One region of the Enterobacter sp. RHBSTW-00994 genome, then DNA from elsewhere that is predicted to be linked to it. Evidence: predicted binding sites of a transcription regulator. Region 1 holds the regulator's gene; each other region holds the start of a gene.

The links. Region 1 encodes Fur, which represses iron uptake genes when iron is present. Its sites were predicted from a motif close to ATAATAATGAGAACNACTATCAA; they were not measured.
Region 2: the regulator Fur is predicted to act here: its motif matches at 7,549-7,571, upstream of fhuA (ferrichrome porin FhuA).
Region 3: the regulator Fur is predicted to act here: its motif matches at 6,097-6,119, upstream of exbB (tol-pal system-associated acyl-CoA thioesterase).

Annotation. Positions count from the first base shown of each region.
Region 1 is NZ_CP056199.1:1,326,953-1,337,560, reverse strand. It holds gene speF (ornithine decarboxylase SpeF) at 1-1,350, shown strand, start outside; gene potE (putrescine-ornithine antiporter) at 1,347-2,660, shown strand; partial or broken gene HV346_RS06275 (IS4 family transposase) at 2,749-3,941, opposite strand; gene pgm (phosphoglucomutase (alpha-D-glucose-1,6-bisphosphate-dependent)) at 4,123-5,763, opposite strand; gene seqA (replication initiation negative regulator SeqA) at 5,788-6,336, opposite strand; gene ybfF (esterase) at 6,520-7,293, shown strand; gene ybfE (LexA regulated protein) at 7,422-7,709, shown strand; gene fldA (flavodoxin FldA) at 7,865-8,395, shown strand; gene fur (ferric iron uptake transcriptional regulator) at 8,688-9,134, shown strand; gene chiQ (ChiQ/YbfN family lipoprotein) at 9,267-9,596, opposite strand; gene chiP (chitoporin) at 9,643-10,608, opposite strand, start outside.
Region 2 is NZ_CP056199.1:856,470-867,077, reverse strand. It holds gene clcA (H(+)/Cl(-) exchange transporter ClcA) at 1-50, opposite strand, end outside; gene hemL (glutamate-1-semialdehyde 2,1-aminomutase) at 227-1,507, shown strand; gene fhuB (Fe(3+)-hydroxamate ABC transporter permease FhuB) at 1,562-3,544, opposite strand; gene fhuD (Fe(3+)-hydroxamate ABC transporter substrate-binding protein FhuD) at 3,541-4,431, opposite strand; gene fhuC (Fe3+-hydroxamate ABC transporter ATP-binding protein FhuC) at 4,431-5,228, opposite strand; gene fhuA (ferrichrome porin FhuA) at 5,277-7,526, opposite strand; gene mrcB (bifunctional glycosyl transferase/transpeptidase) at 7,760-10,282, opposite strand; gene hrpB (ATP-dependent helicase HrpB) at 10,422-10,608, opposite strand, start outside.
Region 3 is NZ_CP056199.1:4,076,180-4,086,787, reverse strand. It holds gene HV346_RS19450 (YgiQ family radical SAM protein) at 1-668, shown strand, start outside; gene dkgA (2,5-didehydrogluconate reductase DkgA) at 700-1,527, opposite strand; gene yqhD (alcohol dehydrogenase) at 1,634-2,797, opposite strand; gene HV346_RS19435 (AraC family transcriptional regulator) at 2,991-3,890, shown strand; gene yghB (DedA family general envelope maintenance protein YghB) at 3,939-4,598, opposite strand; gene metC (cystathionine beta-lyase) at 4,742-5,929, opposite strand; gene exbB (tol-pal system-associated acyl-CoA thioesterase) at 6,181-6,912, shown strand; gene exbD (TonB system transport protein ExbD) at 6,917-7,342, shown strand; gene HV346_RS19410 (methyl-accepting chemotaxis protein) at 7,623-9,074, shown strand; gene HV346_RS19405 (cytoplasmic protein) at 9,071-9,505, opposite strand; gene HV346_RS19400 (hypothetical protein) at 9,507-9,911, opposite strand; gene HV346_RS19395 (RNA helicase) at 10,014-10,517, shown strand; gene HV346_RS19390 (TIGR00645 family protein) at 10,599-10,608, shown strand, end outside.

The DNA of each region.
Region 1 (10,608 bases):
CGTCTGGCAGTGATCCAACTGGGCACATATGACGGTACAATTTATAACGCCCGCCAGGTCGTGGATAAAATCGGCCATCTGTGTGATTACATCCTGTTTGACTCTGCATGGGTGGGTTACGAGCAGTTTATTCCGATGATGGCTGACTGTTCGCCACTGCTGCTGGAACTGAACGAGAATGACCCCGGTATTCTGGTCACTCAATCCGTACATAAACAGCAGGCAGGGTTCTCACAAACCTCGCAGATCCACAAAAAAGACCGCCACATTAAAGGCCAGCAGCGTTATGTCCCGCATAAACGTCTTAACAACGCCTTTATGATGCATGCCTCCACCAGCCCGTTTTATCCGCTGTTTGCCGCGCTTGATATTAACGCCCGTATGCATGAGGGACAAAGCGGCCGCAACATGTGGATGGACTGCGTAGTGAACGGCATCGAAGCGCGCAAACTGATTCTGCAAAACTGTCAGTTTATTCGCCCGTTTGTTCCTGAAACTGTGGATGAGCGCCCGTGGGAAAGCTGGGATACCGCAGATATTGCTTCTGACCTGCGCTTTTTCCACTTTGTGCCAGGTGAACGCTGGCACGCCTTCGACGGTTACGCTGAGCATCAGTATTTTATCGACCCGTGCAAATTGCTGCTGACCACACCAGGCATCAATGCCCGTACGGGTGAGTACGAGGATTTCGGCGTTCCCGCCACCATTCTCGCTAACTTCCTGCGAGAAAATGGCATTGTTCCGGAAAAATGCGATCTCAACTCGATCCTGTTCCTGCTAACCCCGGCAGAAGACATGGGCAAACTGCAGCAACTTGTCGCCCAGTTAGTACGCTTTGAAAAACTGCTCCAGACCGATGCTCCACTCAAAGAGGTACTGCCGTCTATTTGTAAACAGCATCCGGAACGCTATGCAGACTACACCCTGCGTCAGATATGCCAGGAAATGCACAACCTCTATGCCCGCCATAACGTGAAACAGCTGCAAAAAGAGATGTTCCGTAAATCACATTTCCCGCGCGTGATGATGAACCCACAGGAGGCGAACTATGCCTATCTGCGTGGTGAGGTAGAACTGGTTTCTCTGCGTGATGCGGAAGGCCGTATCGCAGCCGAAGGCGCTCTCCCTTACCCACCGGGCGTGCTGTGCGTTGTCCCAGGTGAAATCTGGGGGGGGTCCGTACTGCGTTATTTCACTGCACTTGAAGAGGGGATCAATCTTCTGCCCGGCTTCGCACCTGAGTTGCAGGGCGTGTATGTCGAAGAGTGCGACGGACGGAAACAGGTTCGCTGTTACGTCATCAAACAACCTGCCGCTCAGCTATCGCTGCTGAAAGGAGAAAAAATATGAGTAAGTCCAACAAAATGGGCGTCGTGCAGCTCACGATCCTCACCATGGTAAACATGATGGGATCAGGCATAATCATGCTGCCGACCAAGCTCGCGGAAGTGGGTACGATCTCTATTATCTCCTGGTTAGTGACTGCCGTAGGTTCGATGGCGCTCGCATGGGCCTTTGCCAAATGTGGCATGTTCAGCCGGAAGTCTGGTGGGATGGGCGGTTATGCGGAGTACGCATTCGGTAAGTCAGGCAACTTTATGGCCAACTATACCTATGGCGTCTCCCTCCTGATTGCCAACGTAGCCATTGCCATTTCAGCCGTCGGCTACGGTACGGAGCTGTTTGGTGCGACGCTAAGCCCGGTGCAGATTGGGCTGGCGACCATCGGCGTGCTGTGGATCTGCACCGTTGCAAACTTCGGTGGTGCGCGGATAACCGGACAGCTCAGCAGCATCACCGTCTGGGGGGTAATCATCCCGGTTGTGGGGCTGTGTATCATCGGCTGGTTCTGGTTTAGCCCAACGCTGTACGCAAACTCCTGGAACCCACATCATGTGCCGTTCTTTACTGCTGTCGGCTCTTCCATCGCCATGACGCTGTGGGCCTTCCTCGGTCTGGAATCTGCCTGTGCGAATGCTGAAGTGGTAGAAAATCCGGAAAAAAACGTCCCGATTGCGGTACTGGGCGGGACCCTGGGCGCAGCGGTGATCTATATCGTTTCGACCAACGTGATTGCCGGGATTGTACCAAACGCGGATTTAGCCAACTCTACCGCACCGTTTGGCGTGGCCTTCGCACAGATGTTTACTCCGGAAGTTGGGAAAGTGATCATGGGTCTGATGGTAATGTCATGCTGCGGTTCACTTCTCGGCTGGCAATTCACCATCGCCCAGGTGTTTAAATCATCGGCTGACGAAGGTTACTTCCCGAAAATTTTCTCCCGCGTCACCAAATCCGACGCTCCGGTGCAGGGCATGCTGGCGATTGTCATTTTCCAGAGTGGTCTGTCCTTGATGACCATAAGCCCGTCACTCAATAGCCAGTTCAACGTACTGGTGAATCTGGCGGTAGTGACCAACATCATTCCGTATATTCTGTCGATGGCGGCACTGGTGATCATTCAGAAAGTGGCGAAAGTCGAACCAGGCAAAGCAAGAGCCGCAAACGCCGTGGCGCTGATTGGGGCCATCTACAGCTTCTATGCGCTTTACTCTTCCGGCCAGGAAGCGATGCTCTATGGAGCCATGGTGACCTTTATGGGCTGGACGCTCTACGGTCTGGTATCTCCGAGGTTTGAGCTGAAAAATAAACACGGTTAAATCGGGACACAAAAAAGCCCGGTGGCGCTAACGCTTACCGGGCCCAGGAGGTCTTAACGCAAAACGGCAACCCACGGGTTAATGCTGGTCACTTAAGGTGACCAGCAACCTTTTTATCCGGATATTTTCTGGTCTTTACCCTGAGTTCCCGCGGGTAACTTCGCTCCCTTCTCCCCGGTAATATCAGCCATTTCGCTTGTTCATACAGCGTTCTCATTTCGCCCGGCATTTTTCCCGGTGAGGCCCACGGCTGGGTTATCAGTAGCCGGATTATTTCGCTTATCGCTCCACTGAAGCTAAGCTGGTTAGGCAAATCATCTCCCTTCAGATGGAACACCATCTGCACCATCTGATATCGCACCAGCTTATACGCCAGCAGACCCCCCCACAGCTCCTGCCTCACCAGTTCCGGCAGGCGACTGCGTAACGTCCATCGACTGTCCAGCATACTCTGCCTGGCTTCCCGGTAACCCAGCTCTGTTTCCCGGCGGTGGCGATATAACTCACTGATGTCATTGCCTGGATAACGATTCGGGTCTGTCAGTGATGTCAGCACCTGCCTCTCTTTTCCGTCCACCCTGCGGGTCAGCAGTCTTCCCACTATTTCTTCCGGGACCCCTGGCCAGTGCTTCCGGGCTCGCGGGCTGGTTTTCAGGCCGACCAGTTCATCTCCGCGGCCCAGACGGCGAACCACCCGATACTGTGTATTCTTTTTCAACGGCAACAACCAGTGCCGGTTTTCTCCTGATGTCTGCCAGTGATGGAGCAGGCCCATCGGGTAAAATCCCTTATCGAACAGGGTAATACTGTTATCCGGCGCTTTCTCTGTCAGTTGCTCAGCCCTGACTGGTGTGTTTACTGAAGGAGGCTCTGTTTTCCGGTGTATCTGCGGTACACAAGACCACGCCATCGACAGCAAAGAGGTTCAGTCCGTGCCATTGTGGATGCACTGCCTGTTTGCCGGGTGATATCAAAAAGCTCCCGCACAGCGTTCTCCCCCAGTGTTTTACGGCGCTGAATGACAGCACTCCGGGCGGAAAAAGGGGGGCCAGTACGGTCAGTGATATCCATCAGATTTACGATTTCTGTCATTGGACGGTCGCAGAAAATGGACATCCCTACGACAAGCCAAATCATCGATCCGGGAGGGAGTTTGCGTTTACGCAAAGTGACGGTATCGGTCAGCGTGAGTGCCTGCTGAATAAGCGCCGGGGGAATGAGGTCGGCGAGATTACGGGCACGCTCTGGAGTGCGTGGCGTTGATAATGCCAGGTGCCTGATAAAGTTCCATTTAAAAAGGGCTCCATAATGAACATGGAACCCTTTTTACACCATCCACCGGATCGGTCAATCGATCCTTAACTGATCGGCATTAGCCCGAAGGTTGCCGTTTTTAGTGTTTTCTCCCTCATTCTGTGGGAGAAGGCTGGAGTGAAAACATCAGCCCACACCAGAACTACACTTACGCGTTTTTCAGCACTTCGCTGACAATCTCTACCGCTTCTTTCTCGATCAGCTTACGGTGCTCATCACCGAGGAAGCTTTCGCAGTAGATTTTGTACGCGTCTTCCGTACCAGACGGACGCGCGGCAAACCAGCCATTCTCGGTCATGACTTTCAGGCCGCCAATGGACGCACCATTACCTGGCGCAGCAGTCAGACGCGCAGTAATCGGATCGCCTGCCAGCGTATTGGCGCTGACCATTTCAGGGGAGAGTTTAGACAGAGCGGCTTTCTGCGCAGATGTCGCTGCCGCCTGAATGCGGTTGTAGCTTGGCGCACCAAAACGTGCGGCCAGCTCATTGTAGTGTTCCTGCGGGTTTTTCCCGGTAACGGCGGTAATTTCAGCCGCCAGCAGACACATAATGATGCCATCTTTGTCAGTCGACCACGGTGTACCGTCGAAGCGCAGGAAAGATGCCCCTGCACTCTCTTCGCCGCCAAAGCCGAAGCTACCGTCATGCAGACCGTCAACAAACCATTTGAAGCCCACCGGGACTTCCACCAGCTTACGGCCAAGTGCATCGACCACACGGTCGATCATCGCAGAAGAGACCAGTGTTTTACCGACAGCGACCTCTTTGCCCCACTGTGGACGATGCTGGAACAGATAGTTGATCGCGACCGCCAGATAGTGGTTCGGGTTCATCAGACCTGCCGGGGTGACGATACCGTGACGGTCGTAATCCGGGTCGTTTGCAAACGCCAGATCGAATTTATCACGCAGCGCCAGCAGACCTGCCATAGCACACTCTGAGGAGCAGTCCATGCGGATTGCGCCGTCTTTATCGAGATGCATAAAGCGGAAGGTTTGATCAACGTGATCGTTCACGATGGTCAGATCCAGTTTGTAGAATTCGGCGATACGTTTCCAGTACTCGATCCCGGAACCGCCAAGTGGATCAACGCCCAGTTTCAGACCTGCTTTCTGGATCGCAGCGATATCAACGATATCAGCCAACCCTTCGATAAACGGCTGGACCAGATCCAACGCTTTCACGTGACCTGAGGCCATTGCCGCATCCAGAGAGATGCGCTTTACACCTTTCAGATCGTCCGCCAACAGGGCATTAGCGCGGTCTTCTACCACTTTAGTGACGTTGGTATCTGCCGGGCCGCCGTTAGGTGGGTTGTATTTGATACCACCATCATCTGGCGGGTTGTGGGATGGTGTAATAACGATACCATCAGCCAGCGCACCACCTTTTTTGTTGTGCACAAGGATCGCGTTAGAGACCGCAGGCGTCGGGGTAAAACCGTTATTTTCCTGGACAATAACGTCCACGCCGTTAGCGGCCAGCACTTCCAGTACGGAGATGAAAGCTGGCTCAGATAAAGCGTGCGTATCCTTCCCTACATAGCACGGACCCGTCACGCCATTTTTCGCGCGTTCTTCCGCGATGGCCTGGGCAATGGCCAGAATATGCGGTTCGTTAAAGCTATGGCGACCCGCGCTACCGCGGTGGCCAGACGTACCAAACTTCACTGCGTGTTCTGCGTTACCCACAACCGGTTTCAGTACGTAGTACTGCGCGGTCAGTTGGGCGACGTTAATCAAATCGCTTTGTTGTGCAGGTTGGCCTGCACGGTTGTGATTTGCCATTGCCGGGTCCTTCTTATGCAAGGGTTAGATTGTACCGCAAACCTTTTCGATCAATTCCGCCGGGAACTGCATGGACTGCATGATGTGTTCAACCATGCTGCACTTGCGGCCCGTGTTGGTATTGGTAATCACCCAGTATGGCGTACCAGGGACATGTTTAGGTTTGGTTTGATTGCCGTTTTGTAGCAACGTCTGCTCGTCACCCGCAAAATACACGCGCGTACGACCGTGCAGCGACTCGGTCGCTTCAGCAAACGCTTTGTTATCCAGTGAATAGAGTGTAGACAGCACCAACATAAAGCGGTTAACCGCCTTTTTCTGCTCTGCGTATTCATCAGAAAGCAGCAGTTCGCGCATCGCACGCACTTTATCTTTGACCGGCGTTTGTGCCGGTTTAACTTGCGCAGCTACACTCGGCTGAAGCACAACATCTTTAGTAACAGGAGTGACAGGCTGTGAGGCGGCGGAAAATTTCAGCATGCGCCGTAAAATGTCGGACGCGCTCTCCCCGATATGCCGCGTTTGGCTGGCGATATACTGATAGAGCTCATCATCAACTTCGATTGTTTTCATCTTAATCCAGTGCGATATCTTATCTGAATACAAGTCGTTGGGATTATAAAGTCAAATCCCAACAGCGGATAGCGTCAAGCCAGGTTGGCGGCAAAAGTCAGAATAAACTGGATCCTTGCAGCCGGGCGGCAGAATGGTCAACATAATACCCTAACCTGACATACGTAAAAAAAGAACTTTGCCATGAAATTGAATACCCGAGCGCAATCTGCACAATCGCCGAACAATAATTCCCCCATCGTACTGGTTCACGGCCTGTTTGGCAGCCTTGATAATCTGGGTGTACTGGCGCGCGATCTGGTTACCGATCACGACATTTTGCAGGTCGATATGCGAAACCATGGCCTTTCCGGTCGATCGCCGGACATGAACTACACGGCAATGGCACAGGATCTGCTGGAGACACTTGACGTTAATAACCTCGAAAAAGTCACGCTGATTGGGCATTCAATGGGCGGCAAAGCCGTTATGGCGCTGACCGCGCTCGCACCTGAGCGTATCAATGGGCTGATTGTTATTGATGTTGCCCCGGTAGATTACGACGTTCGTCGCCATGATGAAATTTTTGCGGCAATTAATGCCGTGACAGACGCCGGTGTATCTACCCGCCAACAGGCGGCAGCCATTATGCGCGAGCACCTTGATGAAGAGGGGGTTGTGCAATTTTTGCTGAAATCTTTCGTCGAAGGTCAGTGGCGTTTCAACGTTCCGGTGCTGTGGGATCAGTACCGTCATATTGTCGGCTGGGAACCCGTGCCTGCCTGGTCACACCCTGCTCTCTTTATCCGTGGCGGCAATTCACCGTATGTTACTGAAGCGTACCGCGATGCGATTCTGGCGCAGTTCCCTCAGACACGAGCCCACGTGATTGCCGGAGCTGGGCATTGGGTGCACGCAGAAAAACCAGAAGCTGTACTTCGCGCTATCCGCCGTTATCTCGCTGACATTGAAAATTGATTAAAAAGACAGCGACCGGAAGGCTACAGGCTTCCAGTCGTTGGCGTGCCGTTTTCCGTGATGTATGATTGCGCGCTTATCGCCTGGGCATTAGCAGGGCGGCGTGTTTCCCCCGAAGTCTCAAAATCATGGCCAAAGAACAAACGGACCGCACGACAATAGATCTGTTCGCGAATGAGCGTCGCCCGGGACGACCCAAGACCAATCCGCTTTCACGCGACGAACAGCTGCGTATTAATAAACGCAATCAGCTTAAACGCGATAAAAATCGTGGGCTTAAGCGTGTCGAGCTAAAGCTCAATGCTGATGCCGTCGATGCACTTAACGAACTTGCTGATGCACGCAATATCAGCCGTAGTGAGCTGATTGAAGAGATGTTGATCGCGCAACTCGAAAAATCACACAGCAAGGTGTAAGTCGGATAATTCCCTTTCTCACCCTTTTCATGTAGCACAGAGTGCAGTCCTGCGCGATAGCAGTTCCCGCAGGGTTGTCAGTTCTGCTATTATTGCCCCTATCCGTGGACAAATCGCGCCACCATACCATTAAGTTTCAAGAGGTTATTTTACTCATGGCAATCATCGGCATTTTTTTCGGCAGTGACACCGGCAATACCGAAAATATCGCAAAAAATATTCAAAAACAGCTCGGTAAAGATGTTGCCGATGTGCATGACATTGCCAAGAGCAGCAAAGAAGATCTCGAAGGCTATGACATCCTGTTGCTCGGCATTCCAACCTGGTACTACGGTGAAGCACAGTGTGACTGGGACGATTTCTTCCCAACGCTGGAAGAAGTTGACTTCAACGGTAAACTGGTTGCCCTGTTCGGCTGTGGCGATCAGGAAGATTACGCAGAGTACTTCTGTGACGCACTGGGAACAATTCGCGATATCATTGAACCACGCGGCGCGGCGATTGTAGGCCACTGGCCAACAGCGGGTTACCACTTTGAGGCCTCTAAAGGTCTGGCTGATGACGATCACTTTGTCGGTCTGGCCATTGATGAAGATCGCCAACCGGAGCTGACCGCTGAGCGTGTTGAAAAATGGGTGAAACAGATCCGCGAAGAGCTGAATCTGGACGACATCCTTAACGCTTAATGATTGATGCGGCGCAGCATTTGTGTTGCGTCGCAGTATCAGGTCGTACCAATTAAATTAATTGCTACAAACTTTTAACTTTTGCGCTCATACCTGTACAATAACTGTCTGGTAAAGGGGTCGCTTTCTAACAAGTTTGTTGGCGATACCACGTTTTTATAAGCATACTTTGCTTGAGACTTGCAGTTTTCATTTAGGCATGGCAGTTCTATAATGAGACGCATTATCCCAAGTGCATTTTCTGTCACTTCTTCTTTAGAAGTGAATCGTTTAGCAACAGGACAGATTCCGCATGACTGACAACAATACCGCATTAAAGAAGGCTGGCCTGAAAGTTACGCTTCCTCGTTTGAAAATCCTGGAAGTGTTGCAAGGACCGGATAACCATCACGTCAGTGCGGAAGATCTTTACAAACGTCTGATCGACATGGGCGAAGAGATTGGGCTGGCGACCGTATACCGTGTTCTGAACCAGTTTGATGATGCCGGAATTGTCACCCGTCACAACTTCGAAGGCGGTAAATCCGTGTTCGAACTGACGCAACAGCATCATCACGATCACTTGATTTGCCTCGATTGCGGCAAAGTGATTGAGTTTAGCGATGATTCCATCGAAGCGCGTCAGCGTGAAATCGCAGCACGTCATGGCATCCGCCTGACTAACCACAGCCTGTACCTGTATGGTCACTGTGCAGAAGGCGATTGTCGTGAAGACGATCACGCGCACGACGCGAAATAAGCTCGCTTTCGTACTCTGAGCCAACCTTACGGTTGGCTTTTTTTTGCCTGAAATATCAATAAAAAAGCCCGGAGATGCATTGCTTACTGTATTGACAGTAAACGAGCGTCTCCGGGCGTGGCAAACAGCTTACTATTTGGTGTTATTGCTACGAATTTCCTGCCAGATTTTGTCGCAACGTTTTGCCACTTCCTGATCGTTACCGGTTTTACGCGCCTGAATACAGGCCTGGTAATCCATCACTCTGACATTTTCCTGCGTCGCGAATTGCTCATGTGCTTTCTCTTTCTTCAGCACAGTCAGCCCACTTTGGCAAGCTTCAATTTTTTCCGGCGAGCCTTCAGCCGTATTAATGCAGGCGCTGTAAGCCTCTTTCAGGCGAGAATCTTCTTTCGGGGCCTGAGGTTGCGCACAGGCTGTAAGCCCGGCAGCCATGACGGCAATAAGCACGATTTTTTTCATCATTTCAGTCTCCTTTCCGGCGGGACTCAGCCCGCCGGAGGGTTCATCAGAAAATAGTGAACGGCGCGATAACCATAAATTTCACGTCTCGCTCATCCTGGAAGATGTTGCCGTAACCGCCCGCATAGCTCGGGATATCGGAATGGTTGTCATACTGAGTGAAGTGAAGCTTGAACATCGTGCCTTTTGCGCGGCCATCCTGCAGTGTGTAAATCGCATCCAGGCTGTAAGAGGACTCTTTCAGACGGTAGTTAGGGTCGTAGTAAGCATCCGGGGTGGCCATATCGGCAGGCTTCGCATCCCAGGCGTAAGCATAAGATGCACCCACTGCCCAACCCGGGAGGTTCCAGTTCTTCAGGTCATACATCGCGCCGAAGAAGACGGCTTTTTCGCCATCGGCGTTAAAGTCAGAACGGTTATCCCACCAAATATCCAGACGACCGTTTGAAGAGGCATAGGTTGGTGTCATACGTTGCAGGAAGTAGCCTTGCTGGCCTTCAGCTTTCACCCAGGTCCCTTCCAGACGTAAATCAACCTGACCGACTTTGTAGCCAAACGTCAGCGCCTGCAACCATGCTGTGCCAGCATAAATATCGTTAACCGTTCCATTGCTGGCTTTGTCACGCGTACCATAGAACTGGTAGCTGGTGCTCAGAGGACCACCAATGATGTCGAATTTGTAGCTGGCTTTCGCAAAATACTGATCGATATACCCTTCAGCCTGACCAAATGCGGCTTCAAGAACCAGATCGTTTTTGAAATCGTACTTCGCACCGAGTGAGTGGAGATATTCTACTTTGGTTTTTCTGTCGTTCTGATAGAACTTGTCCATCTCAATATGCCACGGCGCTTTGTACTCGTTGGTCCACATATAGGAGAAGCTCAACGCGCCCGCATCACCGTAGTCAAAATTAGCTCCGGCTTCTGCGCCCTGATAAGTACCTGGCATAAAGCTCCAGTGCGGTGCTAACAGGGTTTGTCCGGTTGGCTGAATATAACCTGCTCGCGCCCA
Region 2 (10,608 bases), 470 kb from region 1:
CGTGCACGCGAAAATTGCTGTTCTTCAAAAGAGGGGTTATCTGCTTTCATTGCCTTTTCTTTTTAGTCATACAAATAGCACAAGGAATTCTACCAGACGCAACCACTGCGTCTTCGGAAAAATCCTTAACAATTGTTAAGTGTCAATGCGGCAAAAATTTCATAACCTTTGGTTAATCCCTTAGAATAGTCTCCTTAACTTATTTCTACGAACCAGGAACGACGCCATGAGCAAGTCAGAAAACCTCTACAGTGCTGCCCGGGAGCTCATCCCAGGCGGCGTGAACTCCCCTGTTCGCGCCTTTACCGGCGTAGGCGGAACGCCGCTGTTTATCGAACGTGCAGACGGCGCGTATCTGTATGATGTCGATGACAAAGCCTATATTGATTATGTTGGCTCCTGGGGTCCGATGGTACTGGGTCACAACCACCCGTCGATCCGCAACGCGGTCATTGAAGCGGCTCATCGCGGATTAAGTTTTGGTGCGCCAACCGAGATGGAAGTCAAAATGGCGGAACTGGTGACCGAACTGGTTCCTACCATGGACATGGTCCGCATGGTCAACTCCGGAACAGAAGCGACCATGAGCGCTATTCGTCTGGCGCGCGGGTTTACCGGTCGCGATAAGATCATCAAATTCGAAGGGTGTTACCACGGCCATGCTGATTGCTTGTTGGTGAAAGCAGGTTCCGGTGCGCTAACCCTCGGACAACCGAACTCTCCTGGCGTACCGGCTGACTTTGCTAAACACACGCTGACTTGCACCTACAACGATCTGGCGACCGTTCGCGCCGCATTCGAACAATATCCGCAGGAAATTGCCTGCATCATCGTTGAACCCGTTGCGGGCAACATGAACTGCATTCCACCGCAGCCTGACTTCCTGCCAGGCCTGCGCGCACTGTGTGACGAATTTGGCGCCCTGCTGATTATCGATGAAGTGATGACCGGTTTCCGTGTGGCTCTGGCGGGGGCACAGTCTTACTACGGCGTAGAGCCGGACCTGACCTGTCTGGGTAAAATCATCGGCGGCGGTATGCCGGTCGGTGCATTTGGTGGTCGTAAGGACGTGATGGAAGCACTGGCTCCAACGGGTCCGGTTTACCAGGCGGGTACGCTGTCCGGTAACCCTATCGCGATGGCTGCCGGGTTTGCCTGCCTGACCGAAGTCGCGCAACCGGGTATTCACGAAACGCTGACAGCCCTGACAACCCAACTGGCAAACGGCCTGCTGGAAGCCGCAGAAGAGGCAGGTATTCCGCTGGTAGTGAACCACGTAGGCGGGATGTTCGGGATTTTCTTCACCGACGCCAAAACGGTTACCTGCTATCAGGACGTGGTGAAATGCGACGTAGAGCGCTTCAGGCATTTCTTCCACCTGATGCTGGAAGAAGGGGTTTACCTGGCACCATCCGCGTTTGAGGCGGGCTTTATGTCCGTGGCGCATAGCGAAGAAGATATCAATAACACCATCGACGCAGCACGTAAGGCGTTTGCTAAGCTCTAAGTCATGTGTGAATTGCCGGGTAGCGCTTACGCGCTTACCCGGCCTGCATGTTCACTATCGACTCTGCTTTCTCAGCAGATAAATAAAGTACGGCGCACCGATAAAGGTCGACAACAGCCCTGCCGGGATCTGATACGGAAAGAGCACCATTCGCCCGCACCAGTCAGCGAAGACCAGCATCACACCACCTGTCAGAGCAGAAATCACGATATGCGGCATGGTCCGGCGGAAGCCAAGCATTCTGGCAATATGCGGGGCCATCAGCCCTACAAAACTCAATGGACCGATAGTCATCGTCGCCGCCGCAGTCAGGCAGGCAGCAAGTAGCAGCAGGCCAATGCGGGTGGGCGTAAGTGCAATCCCGACAGCACGCGCCGTTTCGCCACCCAGTGGCAGGATCGTCATCCAGCGACGACATAACGGCACAATTGCCAGCAACACCACCATCACAATTCCGGTATGAACAACCTGACTACCGGTCGCGCCATAAGTCGAACCGGAGATCCAGGTCAGGATCTGCGCCATACGTGGATCACCGCTCGCCTGTAGCATCATCAGCAGCATGGTAAATGCAGTGCTGAGCGCCATCCCGGCAAGCAACATACGATGCGGTGAAAAACCGCCTCTTCCGGATGCAATCAGGATGATCAGCAGCGTGACCGCCGCGCCAATGCTCCCGGCGGGCATAAGCCAGCCAAACGCATTACCCGGCACGAGGAACAGCATCAACACCACGCCAAACGCTGCGCCGGAACTGATACCCAGAACTTCCGGGCTGGCCATTGGGTTGCCGGTCAGTCTCTGGATAATGCAACCTGCAGCAGCCAGCATCATGCCCGCGATCAATGCAGAGAAGATACGCGGCCAGCGCCATTGCAACAGCTCGTCAAGCAATGTCCCGGTTGCCCAGTGCCAGCCCTGCGCATCACGCCCAAGCGAAAGCGCCATCAATACAGCAAGTGCTAATATCGCCAGACCAGCCAGGCTATACCACAGCACCGACTGGCGCTCGGCATACACTTTATCGCCCGCATCCATCGCCGGCGCACTCATGCTGCGAAGGCGTGGCAGTAACCACAGCAGGAGCGGTGCGCCAATAAGCGCCGTCACCGACCCCGTAGAGACTTCCATCCAGACACGCGCCAGCCAGAGAATGACTTGATCCGAGAGCCAAAGGATGAGCGCCCCAATCAAGGGCGCCAGCATCAGCCGAGCCAGTAAACGGCGCGCGCCGAGCATTTTCGCCAGCAGTGGAGCAAACAGCCCGATAAAGCCGATGATCCCTACCGCATTCACCAGCAATGCGCTCAGCACAATGGCCAGCGACAAAGCCGCCAGACGGGCCAGCGAAAGCGCCAGCCCCAGGTTGCGCGCCACACCATCATCCAGGCCCATCAACGTCAGGGGACGTAACAGCAGAAGCGTCAGCAAAGCGCCGCCCAGCAGTTGCGGCCACAGGCGTTGTACGCTGCTCCAGTCAGTTTGCGTCAGCGTTCCGGTACTCCACAGGAACATGCTTTGCAACTGATCATGATGGAACAGCACCAGCAGCTGGTTGATGGCTCCACAGTATAGGCTCACCACAAGACCGGCGAGGATCAACGTAACGGGAGAGAGGCGTTTTCCCCAGGCTACACCGAAGACCAACGCCCCCACCACACACGCCCCCGCCAGCGCGGCAAACTGCGAGGTTAATACCCCCGGAAACGCCCACAGCGTGGTGATGGTGATCCCGAGCTGAGCCCCGGTCGCCACCCCTAACGTGGTGGGTTCAGCCAGAGGATTACGTAAGACCTGCTGGAACAATACGCCCACCAGCCCCAGACCAGCCCCGACCAGCAATGAAATTGTCAGACGCGGCAGCAGGCTATAGTGGAACAGCATTTGTTGAATGTTGTCGATATCTGGCGCGGCAAATGCCGAACTCCACTGATCGCGAGGCAGTGCCGTCGACAGGTTCATCCAGGTTAAGGCGAGTGCCGTCAGAGAGAGAAGGACCAGCAACAATGCGGGGAAGCGCGCGATACGTGAACTCATGCCTTGCCTCCCAGCGCATTATCCAGCACGCGGGCAAAATGCATTGCTGACAGCGTTGCGCCATAGAACCACACCGCTGGCGCACGCTGGAATCGTTGTTCACGTACAAACGGCATCGCCTGCCAGAGTGGCGTTGCCATCAGGGTTTGCATCTCACGCTCATTGCCGTGATCGAAGCAGAGTACGTCCACATCGCGAAACGACGACAGACGGTCGATCCCCACCGTAGTGCTGCCCCAGAAGGTCATCTCTCCATCCCAGGCATTACGAATACCCAGGCTATCAAGCACTTCCTGGAACAGACAGTTTTTGCCGAACACCAGCATATGACGGGCATCCAGCAAGGTCACCATCAGTAACGGACGATCGCCACGATGGGTAAATCGCGGCTTCAGAGAATCAATCAGAGCGTCGAATTCGGCGAGATGTTTTTTCGCCTCGGCTTCACGATTCAGAAACTGCGCCATCTCATTGATGGAGTTTTTTGCCATTGTCAGCGGTTTTTTACCGTCGCTGAAGGTAAAGCCCCGGCCAGGCGCAATGCGTGCCATCGTCGCTTCAGAAGGACCATAGCCTGCCGACCAGAACAAAAAAGAGGGTTTCATCTGGGTGAGCAACTCAAGATTAGGCTCAGTGCGCAGACCAATATCAATAACCGAATCAGGCAGTTTCGGTTCATTGACCCACAGGTTGTAGTTAGGAATATCAGCAACACCGTAAGGCGTGATGCCCAGAGCCAGCATTAATTCTACCGGTAGCCATTCCAGCGCCACAATGCGGTGCGGATCGATTGTCGCTGCTTGTGCAGCCCCCATTTTCAACAGCAGGGGTGAAAGCGCCATCGCCGTCAACAAGCGGCGGCGGCTGATTAAAGTTGAATCCAGCATCAATACACGAAGCTCACCGGTGCAGCCCCTGCCGGGTGAGGCAGGATACCCATAGGAATGCCGTAAATATGTTCCAGCGTTTCGCCACGCATCAGCTCAGATGGCGTTCCCTGAGCGATCATCTCCCCTCCCCGAAGCGCAACCAGATAATCACAATAGCGCGCCGCCATATTGATATCATGCAGGACGGCAATCACCGTCAGACCACGCTGCTGGCTTAAGCGATGCACCAGCGCCAGAACATCAACCTGATGAGCAATATCCAGCGCAGAGGTAGGCTCATCAAGCAGCAGACAACGGCTATCCTGCGCAACCAGCATGGCAATCCACGCTCGCTGACGCTCACCACCCGATAAACTGTCCACCAGACGATGCGCCAGCGGTTTTAATCCCACTAATGCAATGGCCTCTTCTACTTTCTCTCTGTCAGCCACACCGAAGCGGCCAAGCGCACCGTGCCACGGATAACGTCCAATCGCCACCAGCTCACGCACCGTCATTCCTTCTGCTTGCGGCAGTTGCTGGGGCAGATACGCCACCTTGCGGGCAAATGCTTTGCTGTTCCAGCTCTCCAGCGGCTGCCCATCCAGCAAAATATCACCTTCGGAGGGCAATTGATGGCGTCCAAGCATCTTCAGCAAGGTCGATTTACCGGAACCATTGTGACCAATCAGGCCAGTGACTTTACCTGCAGGGAACGTCAAAGAGAGCGGGTGCAGCAAGGTGCGCCCGGGTACGCGAAAGGAGGTGTTGTGGAGTGCAAAGGTGGTATCGGTTTGCGTTTTATTATCCTGCATGGTGGCCAACTTAATAAAAGGGCACGGCGAACCGTGCCCGAAGAGAGATTAGAAGCGGAAGGTCGCGGTCGCGACAACCTGACGTTCAGCACCCCAGAAGCAACCGTAGGTGTTGAAGCAGCTCGCAACATATTCACGATCGAACAGGTTGTTCACATGAAGCGCCACGTTTGAGCCCGCCATACCGACACGCGCCAGATCGTATCTGATCAACGCATCCACCAGGGTGTAGCTGCCCACAGTGAAAGAGTTCGCCGGGTCACCTTTACTGGAACCGGTATAACGAACGCCAGTTCCCAGCGTCAGGCCAGACAGCGCACCATCAAACATCGTGTAATCCCCCCACACGGATGCCATGTGTTTTGGAACCTGCGCAGGTGTATTGCCTTTGTAGTTGGTGTCGGTGGTGTATTCTGCATCAGTATAGGTATAGGAACCCACTACGTTGACGCTCGCAGAAAGTGCCGCTTTCGCTTCCAGCTCTACGCCACGGGCACGGATTTCACCGCCTTCAACAGAGAAGAATGAGCCTGCCGGGTCAGCCATCAGATTATTGGTTTTGGTCAGCTGGTACACCGCACCAGTAATCACGATCGGACGATCGTTCGGCACGTATTTCACGCCCGCTTCGTACTGCTTGCCTTTAGATGGTGCAAAGATGTTGCCACTCGCGCCTGTCTGTGAAGCCGGTTCAAACGATTCGCTGTAGCTGAAATAAGGCGTGACACCGTTGTCGAACAGGTAGTTAACACCGCCACGCCAGGTGAACTGTTTATCATCACGTTTAGACGTGGTGTTCGTTACACGGTTATAAGAGTCCTGATCGGCCCAGTCATAACGGCCGCCCAGAGTCACCAGCACTTTATCCCACTGCGCTTGATCCTGAACATACAGGCCGGTCTGTTTCTGGCGGTTTAGGATTTGGTACGCACCGGAATTGTCCGGATCTTTAGAGCCGAAATCAAAATTGCTGTTTACTGGATTGTAGAGATCCAGCAGCGGGACCGAGTCGTCATAACCAAACCAGGAGTTGATGTCATTACGCATACGCATAAAGTCGACGCCGGTCAGCAAGACGTGATCCACCTGACCGGTCGCAAATTTGCTCTGCAACTGAGTATCAACGGTAAAGTTTTGCAGTTTTTCATTATCGACAACGTATTTACGTGCCAGATAGTGACCTTTATCCGCAGGTGCTAACGCCGCGCATTGCTGGCTGTAAACGTTGGCAGGATCGGAACATACGCCATAACCGTAAACGCTGTTTTGCGAAGTTTTGTTCTCGGCAAAGCGCAGGTTCTGACGCACGGTAAAGGTATCGTTGAATTCGTGGTCGAAGCTGTACCCCACCATTTTCTGGTTACGGGTGTAGGTGTTGTTCTTCGCACCTTCGTTGAAATCCGTCGACAAACGATCGCCGTTTGGCAGTGGATTAACCGTTCCCTCTTTTGGCAGCCAGCCGTAATAACCCGTTTCAGGCTCGTTCTGGAAATAGGAGAGGAAAGTGAAGGTGGTTTTATCATCTGGACGCCAGGAGAAAGAGGGCGCGATGGCATAACGCTGCTCCCCTTTGCCCTCTTGCTGTGCGTTGTTAGAACGCGCAACACCCGTCAGGCGGTATGAATAAACGCCGTCATCGTCGATCGCATCGCTGAAGTCAAAACCAGTCTGGAACAGGCTATCAGTACCGACTTTGAACTGGATCTCTTTCAGCGGCTCGGTTGTTGGGCGCTTACTCACCATGTTCAGCAGGCCACCAGGGCTACTTTTTCCGTAAAGAACGGAAACCGGACCGCGCATGATTTCAGCACGCTCCAGCATATAAGGATCAATCACCGCGTCGTTATAGAAGTTGCCCTGCATCTTCATACCGTCGAGGTAGTTGTTCTGGCTCTGACCATCGGCCGCGAAGCCACGAATAACCAGATAATCATAGGTATTGGAAGCACCACGAGTGCCTACTGCAACACCCGGCGTATAGCTGAGGGCTTCTTTAACCGAGCGTGGCTGATGCAGCGCCATCTCTTCGGCTGTCACGACAGAAATAGACTGTGGAACCTTTTGAATTGGGGTGTCCGTTTTGGTCCCGGTCGCGGATTGTCTTGCGGCGATCGTTGCAGCAGGACCCCAGGCACTTTCCTGTGCGGCAGGAGCGGCGGTAACAGTGATGGTTTCTTCTTTTTTAGGGGTTTCAGCAGCCTGTGCATAAGCAGACATGCTGACCACCGCTGTGGCTACGACAACTGCGATTTTACGCAGCGACGTATTCATTGGCTGGGCAGTATTGGAAAGCGCCATGATGTATCTCTGATGAAAGTGAATGATAACGAAAACGAGAATTATTATTATGACCGCAGCATATTATGCGAAACATAAAAGGCATAGCAAGTGATATACGCCCCTACGAGAATTGAGGGTTTAAGAATTAAACAAGAGAAAACGTAGGGTTAAGAAGTGATGGTATTTTGGTTAGGGATATGTGTGTTACTGGTGAAGAGAACCCCCTTCCGCAGAAGGGGGTCAGAGGCAGATTAGTTTCCGCCGAACATATCTTTGATCCAGCCTGCAACACCGTCGCTGTCTTTCTTCTCATTTTGTTGCTGCGGCTGCTGTTGCTGCTGCGGCTGTTGTTGAGAAGATGAATCAAACGGATTGCCTGTCGGCTGCTGAGGCTGACTTTGCTGGCACAGCGAGTCTGGGTTGGTCGTCCAGACCGGCAGCGAACGCACACCACCGCCGCAAACAAAGTTACCCGCCTCATCCACGCCCATATCTACGACATCTTCAGGTGCGACCAGATTCAGCGGAACCGGGGACTGATTTGCCAGATAACGCTGGTAAATCGACATTGCCCCACTTGCACCATAGAGTTTGGTCGGCTGGTTATTATCGCGTCCCACCCAGGTAATCACCACTTCACGACCATCGATACCGGCAAACCAGGTATCCACGTTGTTATTGGTGGTCCCGGTTTTACCTGCCAGATGCAATCCTGGGTACTTCGCTCCCAATTGACGCCCCGTACCACGCTGAACAACCTGCTGCATGGTCCACAGTGTCATGTAGGCGGCCTGAGCCGGAACAGCACGCTCCGCCTGCGGGAAGCTCTGGTACAACACGGAACCATCTTCAGCAATTACCGAACGTAATGCCGACAATTGCGCGCGATTACCACCGCTCGCGATGGTCTGGAACGCCTGAGCGACTTCAATTGGCGTCAGGTTCAATGCGCCGAGGATCATGGCAGGAACCGGGTTCAGTTGATCTTTCGGCACACCCAGTTTCTGCCAGGTATCGGTAATCGCAGGCAGGCCAAGCGCCATCCCCAGATTTACCGTTGGTACGTTCATGGAGCGAGTCAGCGCATCCACCAACATAACCTGTCCACTGAACTGCTTATCATCGTTCTGTGGCGACCATACCTGACCGTTAGGCTGACGCAGCGCGAGCGGCGCATCGGCAATCCAGGTATTCAGGCGATACTGATTTGGCTGGCTCAGCGCCGTGAGATAGGTTGCTGGCTTCGCCAGAGAACCGATAGAGCGACGTGCCTGCATGGCCCGGTTGTAGCCCGCAAACTGTGGCTCCGCACCGCCCACCATGGCGCGCACTTCCCCCGTATTACGGTCAACCACAACCATAGCGGTTTCAAGGTCGCTCAGCTTACGCTGTTTCTTCAGTGCCGGAATTCCGTCGACCGCCGCTTTTTCAGCTGCATCCTGGGCAACAGAATCGAAGGTGGTAAAGATCTTCACGCCAGAGAGATCTTTCACCTTATCGCCCAGCTTACTCTGCAGCTCCTGGCGGACCATTTGCATAAATGCAGGCTGTGGAGAGATCACCCCACCGCGCGGTTGCACACCCAGCGGACGCGCGCTCAGCATGTCGTAAAGCTCCTGGTCGATGACCTGCTGCTGTTGCAGCAGACGCAGAACCAGGTTACGACGTTCCAGCGCCAGTTTCGGGTTACGCCACGGGTTATAGATTGAGGCCCCTTTCACCATACCAACCAGCAGTGCCTGCTGGTCAAGGCTCAACTCTTCCACCGGACGTCCAAAGTAATAAAGGCTCGCCAGCGGGAAACCGCGGATCTCGTTATCACCGCTCTGACCGAGGTACACCTCGTTCATATACAGCTCAAGAATACGATCTTTGCTGTAACGCGCATCCATCAGCACGGCCATGTAGGCTTCGTTCGCTTTACGCCAGTATGAGCGCTCGCTGGAGAGGAACAGGTTTTTCACCAACTGCTGCGTCAGCGTACTCGCCCCCTGCACCGTACGCCCGGCGGTCAGGTTTGCCAGCACCGCACGGCCAATGGAGTAAAGACTGATACCGTCATGCTCATAGAAATGACGGTCTTCCGTTGCCAGCAGGGTATCCACCAGCAGATCCGGGAAACCGTTACGCGCCACAAACAGACGCTGCTCGCCATTGGCAGAAGAGAGCATGGTGATCAGACGCGGATCGAGACGGAAGAACCCGAACTGACGGTTGTTGTCCATGTTCTCGATGGTTTCAAGATGATCGCCATCGAAGGTCAGACGCGCACGCACCTGCCCCTCTTTGCTGTCCGGGAAATCAAATGGACGACGGATCATCTCAATGCTTTTCGCCTGAACAGTAAACTCACCAGGACGCGTCATCTTCGACACCTGACGATACTGAGTGGCCTCCAGCAGTTTCACCATTTCGTTCTTTGTGATGGACATATCCGGCTCAAGGTTCACCATACGGCCATAAACCGCCGCCGGTAATTGCCAGACTTTTCCGTCGATACGGCTACGGATCTTTTGATCCAGATAGACGCCGTAAATAGCCATCAAAACAACAAAAACAATAAACAGCTTCAGCAGCAGCCAGAACCAGCCGCGTTTACCGCGAGGCTTACGCCCTTTGCCTTTTCCTTTACGTGGCATAGGTTCTTCATCCTCATAATCATCTTCATAGTCATCGTCGTAATCCTCATCACTACGACGACGACTCACCTTTTCTTTTGCCGGACGCGCAGGTTTTCCCTTACGTCCTATTGGCTCGCGGTCATTCCCCGCCATGCTTTTTCTCCGCAACATTCAGGCGCAAAGGCCAGATTCTCTTTTCTTCCACATCACCGTGAAAGAAGAAATCTCTCAAAATTGGTTTCCCCCTCTCCCTGTGGGAGAAGGCCGGGGTGAGGGCATCAGGCCGCACCCACTAAGAATATTTCTTCGTCCGCCTTGTCGGCGCAGTATTTGCCGGATCGTCCGGCCAGACGTGTTTGGGGTAACGCCCCTTCATCTCTTTTTGCACGTCACGATAGCTTCCTGCCCAGAACGCACGTAAATCACGCGTAATTTGCAGTGGCCGATGAGCAGGAGACAGCAGTTCCAGCACCAAAGGA
Region 3 (10,608 bases), 2.1 Mb from region 1:
TGGAAGATCCGCGTTATATCAAAGAGCTGGCGACGCATCACGTCGGTGGTTATCTGAAGATTGCGCCGGAACACACCGAAGAAGGCCCATTGTCGAAGATGATGAAGCCTGGCATGGGCAGTTACGATCGCTTTAAAGAATTGTTCGATACCTACTCTAAACAGGCCGGTAAAGAGCAGTATCTGATCCCATACTTCATCTCCGCGCATCCCGGTACGCGTGATGAGGATATGGTGAACCTGGCGCTGTGGCTGAAACAGCGTCGCTTTCGTCTGGACCAGGTGCAAAACTTCTATCCGTCGCCGCTCGCAAACTCCACGACCATGTATTACACAGGTAAAAACCCGCTCAGTAAGATTGGCTATAAGAGTGAAGATGTGGTGGTTCCAAGAGGTGACAAGCAGCGTCGTTTGCACAAAGCGCTGTTGCGTTACCATGATCCGGCAAACTGGCCGCTGATTCGTCTGGCGCTGGAAGACATGGGTAAAAAACACCTGATTGGTTCACGTCGTGACTGTCTTGTCCCTGCTCCAACGCTGGATGAGATGCGCGAAGCTCGTCGCCAGAACCGCAATACGCGTCCGGCACTGACCAAACATACGCCGATTGTGCACCAGCGTTCGAATGGGTCTGCAAGTGCGAAGAAACCTGTCAAACGCAAAGCGTAAATAAAAAACCCCGGCGAGCCGGGGTTTTTGTTTATCCGCCAAACTGATCCGGGTCAGGCCCTAATCGCTTGCCCTGATCCAGTTTCGCAATCTCGCCAAGCTCATCTTTATCGAGACGGAAATCCCAGACGTCGAAGTTCTCGGCAATGCGCGCAGGTGTGACTGATTTCGGAATTACCACAAGGCCGCTGTCCAGATGCCAGCGAATGACAATTTGCGCCGGTGTCTTACCGTACTTATCCGCAAGTTCACGAATGATTTGCTGATCGAAAACCCCTTCACCGCCTTGTGCCAGCGGGCTCCATGACTCGGTCTGGATCTTATGTGTGGCATTCCAGGCATGAAGCTGGCGTTGCTGCATCAGCGGGTGCAATTCAATCTGGTTAATCACCGGGGCGACACCTGTTTCGTCAATCAGGCGCTGCAGATGATGAACCTGGAAATTACAGACACCGATGCTTTTTACCAGCCCGGTTTTTTGCAGCTCAATCATCCCTTCCCAGGCTTCAATGTAATGATCGATTGCCGGAACGGGCCAGTGCATGAGATAGAGATCAACGAAATCAAGCTGAAGCTTATCCAGACTTTCCTGTAACGCTTCGCGCGGACGTTTCTGATCGTCATTCCATAGCTTGGTGGTGATGAAAAGCTCATCGCGGGGGATATCAGCAGAGGCAAGTGCTTTGCCTACGCCGTCTTCATTTTTGTATGCGGCGGCGGTATCGATGGAGCGATAACCGACTTCCAGTGCTTTATGAATGGCGGATACGACCTCGTCGTTACCGGCTTTCCATACACCGAGCCCCAACTGGGGCATCACATTGCCGTCCTGAAGCTTGATTACGGTTTGGTTTGCCATTTTTCCTCCTTCAAGTGCTCATCCATCGGGGGCGAACCCCCGATGGCATGTGTGCATTAAGTCTGGACGAAATGCCAAAAAACGAAAGGCAGGAGTGTAAAAACGCTTATCGTGCCGCTTCGTAGATACGACGGCTCACGTCCAGCGTGATGTCGCCGTGTTCGCCCAACTGGGTCATACCGTGCTCTTCCAGTTTGGCCAACAGCGCAGGAATGGAGCTGCCATCCAGACCATAACCTGACAGGCGAGTCGGAACGCCAAGCCCTTCAAAGAAGTTACGTGTTGCTTCGATAGCGGCATCAATACGTGCATCGTCAGAACCTTCGGTGATGTTCCAGACGCGTTCAGCATATTGCAGCAGTTTGGCGCGTTTGGTGTCACGTTTTTCGTTCCACAATGCAGGCAGAACTACCGCCAGCGTTTGCGCGTGATCCAGACCATGCATCGCGGTCAGTTCGTGGCCCAGCATATGGGTTGCCCAGTCCTGGGGTACACCTGCACCAATCAGGCCGTTCAGTGCCTGTGTTGCCGCCCACATCACGTTGGCACGTACATCGTAGTTTTCAGGTTCTTTCAGCGCTTTCGGACCATCTTCGACCAGGGTCAGCAGAATGCCTTCCGCGAAACGATCCTGAATTTTACCGTCAACCGGGTAAGTCACGTACTGCTCAACGGTGTGAACAAAGGCATCAACAACACCGTTTGCAACCTGGCGTGGAGGCAGGGTGTAGGTGTAAACCGGGTCCAGGATCGCGAAGACTGGCTGGACGTGATCGTTCATAAAGGCCTGTTTGTCGCCCGTCGTTTTACGAGAGATCACCGCGCCTTTGTTGGATTCGGAACCGGTGGCTGGCAGGGTCAGTACGGAACCCATTGGGATCGCGCTTTTAATGTCGCTACCGCGGGTTTCCAGGATATGCCATGGGTCAACACCATCAGCGTAGTGTGCTGCTGCAGCGATAAATTTTGTCCCGTCGAGCACAGAGCCGCCGCCAACAGCCAGCAGGAAGGTGATCTTCTCTTCACGGGCAATGTTGACTGCATTCATCAACGTTTCGTAAGACGGGTTTGGCTCGATGCCGCCAAACTCACGCACATCCAGACCTTCCAGAGCGCTGTAGACCTGATCCAGTACGCCGGTTTTTTTCACGCTGCCGCCGCCGTAAGTGATCAGCACGCGGGCATCTGCGGGGATTTGATCGCGCAGATCAGAGATTGCACCTTTACCAAACAAAATGCGGGTTGGGGTGTGGAGATTAAAGTTGTTCATTGCTCGTTCCCTTATGTGGGTGAAAAATCGTGGCCAGCCGGGGCTGCCTGATGGTGCTCATTGTGGCGATTGAACGCCATCCTCTCAATGCACATTCCTGCCAATGTCTTGCCCATTTCTACAGAGGACTGGAGAAAAAACGAAAACCTGCGCACACTGTAAACGTCAGAAACCGTACCTGGAGTCAGTGAAGATGAACCGTGAAGAGATTTGCCTGCAGCTCACAGAACAAATTAATAGATTGAAAAATAAAGAAAACAACCTCAGTGAGTTATTGCCTGATGTTCGTCTGCTGTACGGCACTCAGCCAGGCACACGTACGCCGGTGATGTACCAGCCTGGCATCGTTTTTCTCTTCTCTGGCCATAAAATTGGCTATATCAATGACCGTGTCTTTCGCTACGACACCAATGAGTATCTGCTTCTGACAGTACCTTTACCTTTTGAATGCGAAACTTTCGCGACAGAAGCGGTTCCCCTGGCGGGTATTCGGTTAAACGTTGATATTCTCCAGTTACAGGAACTGTTGATGGAAATTGGTGAGGACGAACTGTTCCAGCCCTCGATGGCCGCAAGCGGTATTAACTCCGCGACGTTATCCGATGAGATCCTCTGCGCCATTGAGCGCCTGTTGGATGTCATGGACAGGCCGCTGGATGCCCGTATTCTGGGTAAGCAGATTATCCGTGAAATTCTCTTCCATGTACTGCTGGGGCCGGGTGGTGGCGCGCTGTTGGCGCTGGTTAGCCGTCAGACACACTTCAGTCTGATAAGTCGTGTGCTCAAACGCATTGAAAGCCAGTACACGGAAAACCTTAGTGTTGATCAACTGGCTTCTGAGGCGAACATGAGCGTATCGGCGTTCCATCATAATTTTAAGTCAGTCACCAGCACATCGCCGCTGCAATATCTCAAAACATACCGGTTGCATAAGGCGCGCATGTTGATGGTCCATGACGGGATGAAAGCCAGTGCTGCTGCCATGCGGGTGGGTTACGAAAGCGCTTCGCAATTTAGCCGGGAGTTTAAGCGCTACTTTGGCGTGACGCCGGGGGAAGATGCAACAAGGATCAGAGCGATGCAGGGGGCTTAAGAACGTGATCCCCTCTCCTGGTGGGAGAGGGGATAGAAAGGGGAGTTATCAGGCGCTGCAATATTTCTTTTTGATCACTACGGCGATGGTTCCAACCAGTCCGGCAACCAACAAGAACATCGGCAGGATCATCAGGAAGGTCATGACCTGATCTTCATGATGCTTCACAAACGGGATCATGTTCAACGCGTAACCCAATGACGTCACCACGGTGACCCACAGCAGGGCACTCAGCCAGTTGAAGAACTGGAAGCGACGATTAGACAGCCCGGAAATACCGGCCATTGTTGGCAGAAGGGTTCGAATAAATGCCAGAAAACGGCCCGCCAGCAACGCAAGCAAACCATGTCTGTCAAACATGCAGGTGGCGCGTTGATGGTATTTATGAGGGAGCTGCGCCAACCAGCTTTTCACCAGGCGAGTATTGCCGAGCCAGCGGCCCTGCAAATAGCTCAACCAGCAGCCAAGGCTGGCGGCAGACGTGAGGATCAGCATCGTTGGAGTGAAGTCCATTACCCCTTTCCCGATGAGCGCTCCCGCGAGCAAAAGCAGGCTGTCGCCGGGTAAAAATGAGGCTGGCAGTAGTCCATTTTCCAGAAACAGGGTTGCGAACATCACGAAATAGACAATCCCCACGACATGTGGGTCTGCCAGCGCGGCAAAATCGTGTTGCCAGAGCGCTGTGATAATATCTTGAATAACAGCCATGGACTTTCCTGTGGAACAGCAGATATGCAGCTATTGTACTCCCAATTTCGCCCGTCTGGTTTGATCGCGGGCGCATCTCGTGCAGACTTTTCTGCATGCGGTGTTCACAAATGAATCCAGGGAGTACATTTTCAGCCTGCACTCTACACGATACGTTCAAATCCTGCCGCTAAATCCGCAATCAGATCGTCAACATTTTCTAAACCAATATGCAGACGGATCAGGGTTCCTGTGAAGTCCACTTCGCCGCCTGGACGGAGCGCCGCAATTTGCTCTGGCTGATTAGGTAAAATCAGTGATTCGAAACCGCCCCAGGAGTAAGCCATGCTGAAGAGCGTAAAGTTATCCAGATAGCTTGCGAGTTCTTCATTGCTGAGGCGTTTTTTCAGAACAAACGAGAACAACCCGCTACTGCCTGTAAAGTCGCGTTGCCAGAACTCATGGCCTTTGCTGCCTGGCAGCGCAGGGTGATTGACGCGTTCAACCTGAGGGTGCTCGGCTAACCACTCAGCAACGCTCAGACTGCTTTCATGATGCTGGCGCAGGCGCACGCCGAGCGTACGGATACCGCGGCTGGTCATATAGGCCGTATCGGCATCGACCATTTGTCCCATCAGATAGGCATTCTCACGCAGTTGATCCCAGCAGCGAGCGTTGGAAACCGCAGTGCCAATCATGCCATCGGAGTGGCCAATCAGGTACTTTGTTGCCGCCTGAATGGAGATATCGATATCAAATTCCAGCGCCTTAAACAGCACGCCTGCCGCCCAGGTGTTGTCGATCATGATAATGGCTTCTGGCGCTTTGCTGCGCACAGCTTTCACGATCGCGGGGACGTCGTGAACTTCCATGGTGATAGAGCCAGGCGATTCCAGGAACACAATGCGCGTGTTTGGCTGAATAAGGTCTGCGATACCTTCGCCGATCAGCGGATCAAACCAGCCGGTGGTGACGCCGAGCTTGCTGAGGATTTTGGTGCAGAAATCCTGGCTTGGTTCATAGGCCGTGTTGGTCATCAGAATGTGATCACCCTGTTCCACAAAAGCCAGAATGGTATTGGCAACGGCCGCTGCACCGCAGGGGAACAGCGCGCAGCCCACACCGCCTTCCAGTTCACACATCGCTTCTTGCAGCGAAAAATGGGTCAGCGTGCCGCGACGGCCGTAAAACAGACCGCCTTTGGCGCGGTTACGCGTGGCGATTTTTTTGTCTTCAACGGTATCAAACACCAGCGAAGAGGCGCGCTGGATCACGCTATTAACCGAGCCCTGCGTATATTTTTTACTGCGCCCAGCCTGCACAAGCGTGGTATCAAGATGCTTTTTTGTCATGTTTGCCAACCCTGTTTTTATACGTCTGGACGTCCAGACTACCACGATTGTAAAAATGTGCACTTGGATGCTTATCGAATAAGCAGAAAATATTATGAAAAATACGCATAAGAAATTTTTACTGCGTAAGCGCAAGGAAAGTGAGCGGAATTTACGGCAGTATGTAAATACTAATGAGAACTACTATCAATTCGACGTCGTTTTGATATTATTACGCTCAGATTTTGTGATTTGCGTCCTGGAGATACAGAGTGGGTAATAATTTGATGCAGACGGATCTCTCCGTCTGGGGCATGTATCAGCATGCTGACATCGTGGTTAAGATTGTGATGATCGGCCTGATTCTGGCGTCCGTGATCACCTGGGCTATTTTCTTCAGCAAGAGCGTAGAGCTTATTTCTCAGAAGCGTCGCCTTAAGCGCGAGCAGCAGCAACTGGCAGAAGCCCGCTCTCTGGATCAGGCGTCTGACTTCACGTCATCCTTCCACGCGAAAAGCCTTACAACCCTTTTAGTGAACGAAGCGCAGAACGAGCTGGAGCTCTCTGCAGGCAGTGAAGATAACGAAGGTATTAAAGAGCGTACCGGTTTCCGTCTGGAGCGTCGTGTTGCGGCTGTAGGCCGTCATATGGGACGCGGTAACGGTTATCTGGCGACTATCGGGGCGATCTCTCCGTTTGTCGGCTTGTTTGGTACGGTCTGGGGCATTATGAACAGCTTTATCGGTATTGCTCAGACTCAAACCACCAACCTCGCGGTGGTTGCGCCAGGTATCGCTGAAGCGTTGCTGGCAACGGCGATTGGCCTGGTTGCAGCAATTCCTGCGGTAGTTATCTACAACATCTTCGCGCGTATGATCGGTAGCTATAAAGCCACTCTCGGTGACGTTGCTGCGCAGGTTCTGCTGCTGCAAAGCCGTGATCTGGATCTGAATGCCAGTTCTGTTAAACCCGTGCATTCTGCGTCCAAACTGCGTGTAGGCTGATTCTATGGCAATGCGTCTTAATGAAAATCTGGACGATAACGGTGAAATGCATGAAATCAACGTGACGCCGTTTATCGATGTCATGCTGGTTCTGCTGATTATCTTCATGGTCGCCGCGCCTCTGGCGACAGTTGACGTGAAGGTCAATCTGCCTGCGTCATCCAGTCAGCCGCAGCCGCGTCCGGAAAAACCAATCTACTTGTCAGTGAAAGCCGATAAGTCCATGTTCCTGGGGAACGATCCGGTAACAGATGAATCGGTTATTCCGGCTCTGGACACGCTGACGGGCGGTAAGAAAGACACAACCGTCTTCTTCCGGGCGGATAAAACTGTCGATTATGAAACCATGATGAGGGTAATGGACACGCTGCATCAGGCGGGCTACCTGAAGATTGGTCTGGTTGGCGAAGAGAAAGCGACCGCAAAATAACGAAGAAAAGCTGGCGAAAGCCAGCTTTTTTGTTTGTCATCCGTCACCGTTTCCACTCTATTACCCGCATTAAGCCCCCTCTCATTACGGTTATTTCCCTACGGTAGAAAAAATAAATAATCCATTGATAGTTAAGCTGATATTAAATTAATTTCATCCCGAAAGAATATATCTTCTGCAGGAATGGCATCGCGGAATATACCCACTACGCTTAAGCCAGATAATAATAATATTCCTTCTTCTGAAGGGCGTATTTCACCTGCACAGCATGAGAAACTCTATGGCGATGATGACATGGCTGCACCCGCATGCACCTCAACACGAACTCATCTCTCTGGCTGCAATACGACAGCGTGCTGACCGGTTAATGTTGGTACTGATAGGGGGCATGTGGGGTGTTTCACTGGGGATCGGTTACATGAATGACGGTGTGTCACTGGCCTTAAGTATGGGCACTCTCTTACTTGTTCTTTCGCTGGCGCTAGCCCTGCTATTTCCAGGTACATTGCTGTTACGTCTGAGTTTTGCCGTGATACTGATGGCCTGGTCTGCACTGATCATTCAGTTGGGTAATGGCGACAGCGAGTACCATTTTTCGGTGTTTGTGTTGCTCTCGGCCCTCCTGGCCTGGCGCGACTGGCGTCCGTTACTGATGGGGGCGGCTGCGATTGCCGTTCATCATCTGGTGTTTAATTACCTGCAAGAGTATGGCCTGTTTGGTGTGGTGGTCTTTATGCACGCCGGGTTTCATATGGTGGTTTTTCACGGGTTATTTGTGGTGGTGCAAACGGCGATTCTGATCTTGCTTGCGGTTCGTATGGCGCAAGATGCACGCTCCGCCAGTGAAGTTGCAAAGCTTGCGGGCATTATTAATCGGGAACCTGGTTTTCTGACACTCGCCGCCGATATGCCCCCCACGCATTCTTCATTTGCCCGGACTTTCAGCCTGACGTTAGGCACGATGCGCAATACCCTGGAGCAGGTCAGCACAAACATCGGTCAGTTACTGGAAGCATCCAGGTCGTTGCGCCAGCGCAATCGGGCTCTCTCAGAGCGAACCGATCACCAGGCGACGTCGCTGGCGACGGCAGCCAGTGCGATGGAGCATCTCAATATGGTTGCCACGCAGACCAGCGACAAGGCGGCTCAGGTCAGAGAAATGGCATTAAGCGTGAGTGAGGTTGCAGATCAGGGCGGTGAGAATGTTCGTCAGGCGATTCGTGCCATGGAGCAGATCCACGAGGAGTCACGACGTATTTACGACATTCTGGAGCTGATCGATGGAATTACGTTTCAGACTAATATTCTGTCTCTGAATGCCTCTGTCGAGGCGGCGCGTGCCGGAGAGCATGGCAAAGGGTTTGCCGTGGTTGCATCTGAGGTTCGCATGCTGGCACAGCGTAGCGAAGGGGCGGCAAAAGAGATTCGTCATCTCCTCACCACTTCAGAGCACACTACTCAGCACGGTGTGGAGCAGGTTGAACAGGCCGGTCTGACGATGAAATCCATTATTGAGAATGTCGAAGGGTTGCGTTCATTGCTGGAAGAGCTTTCGTTAATGAGTGAACAGCAGCGGGCAAGTATTACGCAGATGAATGGCAGTATCGCCAGTATTGACGCCAGTGTGCAGGAGAATGTGCGGCATGTCGCGCAAACATTGCAGGTTGCTGAAGAGCAACAGCAGCAGACAGGGCAGTTGAAAGAGGCAATAGCCGTGTTTCGATTTAATTAGCCTTGTGGGTTGGTTTTGGATTCACTGACCTCTTCATCCAGTGCGACGAAGGTGACATTAGAGGTGTGATACTCGCCCTCTGATAATTTACGGGTCAGTCGCAGGGTCGCGGTTTCTCTGGCCAGCAGGTATTGATAATTTGTTTCCAGGCGTCCCAGCAGCTTTTCTTTTAGATCAGGACGTTGTTCCATAATGGCATTAATCACTGCGCCATAAATCTCTTCTTTCACCTGTAAAGCATAAATTTCACGGCGATTCTGCCATTTCAGGCGTACCAGTGTGGCTGGTATCGATACCAGGTCTTGCGTAATACGGGTCATCTCGACATTTTTAGCGTTTTTCAACGCGTCGAGATTTTGCTTTAAGATAAACTCGTCACTTTTTTTGTCATCTAAAGTTAAATAAACGTTGTTATCTTCAACTTCCTTCACGTTAATCTTCCCCTAGGTTATAAAATATAGGGTTATTTTTTTCACGAGTAATAAGATTAAGCCAAATTTCATTACCCGCTTCATTTATTTCTTTAGTTTTTTCAGCCATTATTTGACTTAGTGTCTGGGCATCTATTTCACCTTCAGCCTGCAGATCCTCAAGAAGGTGAACAAAGGCTTCAATTTTTACAACACGGAATAAACGGTCTTTTATATGACGATCATGTTCTTCCAGCAACATATTACGGGATTTCCCCGTTCGGGAAACACCAATTAATATGTCGGACTCAAAATCGGAGAGTTTTCTTTTCCCCTGAGTGAAATTAGCCTCTTTTTCTGCTTCCGCCGACTGCTGTGCCACAGGCGCAATGTGGTACTTAGCCGGGACGAGATTGTCGGGCAGCATTTTAATTTCCTTTAATTTCAACAGGGTGGGGTTGGTAAAGGCGTGAGATTCGTTGACAATAACATGAGGCAATTTTAAAATCAAAAAAAATGGAGCCTACCCATGAACAGCATTTTTTTTACGGTCGTCACATTACTATTACTGACCGCTGGTGTTCTTTTATTGATGCATGAGTTCAATAAAACGAAAGTGTCGAAAGACGCCAGTGAACCTCTACAACCAGAACCTATGACTAAAGAGGAAGGGGAAGATCATTTTTCCGTTTTGATGAACTCGGTGACGCCCGTATGGTACTGGAGGGTGAATCACGAATATATCGACTTCCTTCACGCCACTATTAAGCGGATGAAGATGTCAGAAATTAATGACACGCCGGGGTTGTTTGAAGCTCAGCGTCGTTGCAGCGACCTGAATTCAGCAGTCTATAAATATTATGACAATATCAAAAAGCGCTGCCTTAACGGTGAGAAGGTGTCGTATTCTGATTTAGACGTATTAAACTTACGTCAATGTTTTCGCGAGTTTAGTCTGGAGGCGTATCCGGAACTGGTTGTGCTGGTGTGGCCAGAGTACGCGCGCCCAGAAATTAACCCTGATGACGTGTAGGTGTTTTGTTGGTTAGTTGTTGCAAACTGTTATCGCCGTTGAGATATACTGGGCGCTGGTTTCGTTTGCTGACAGGACTCTATGGAACGCT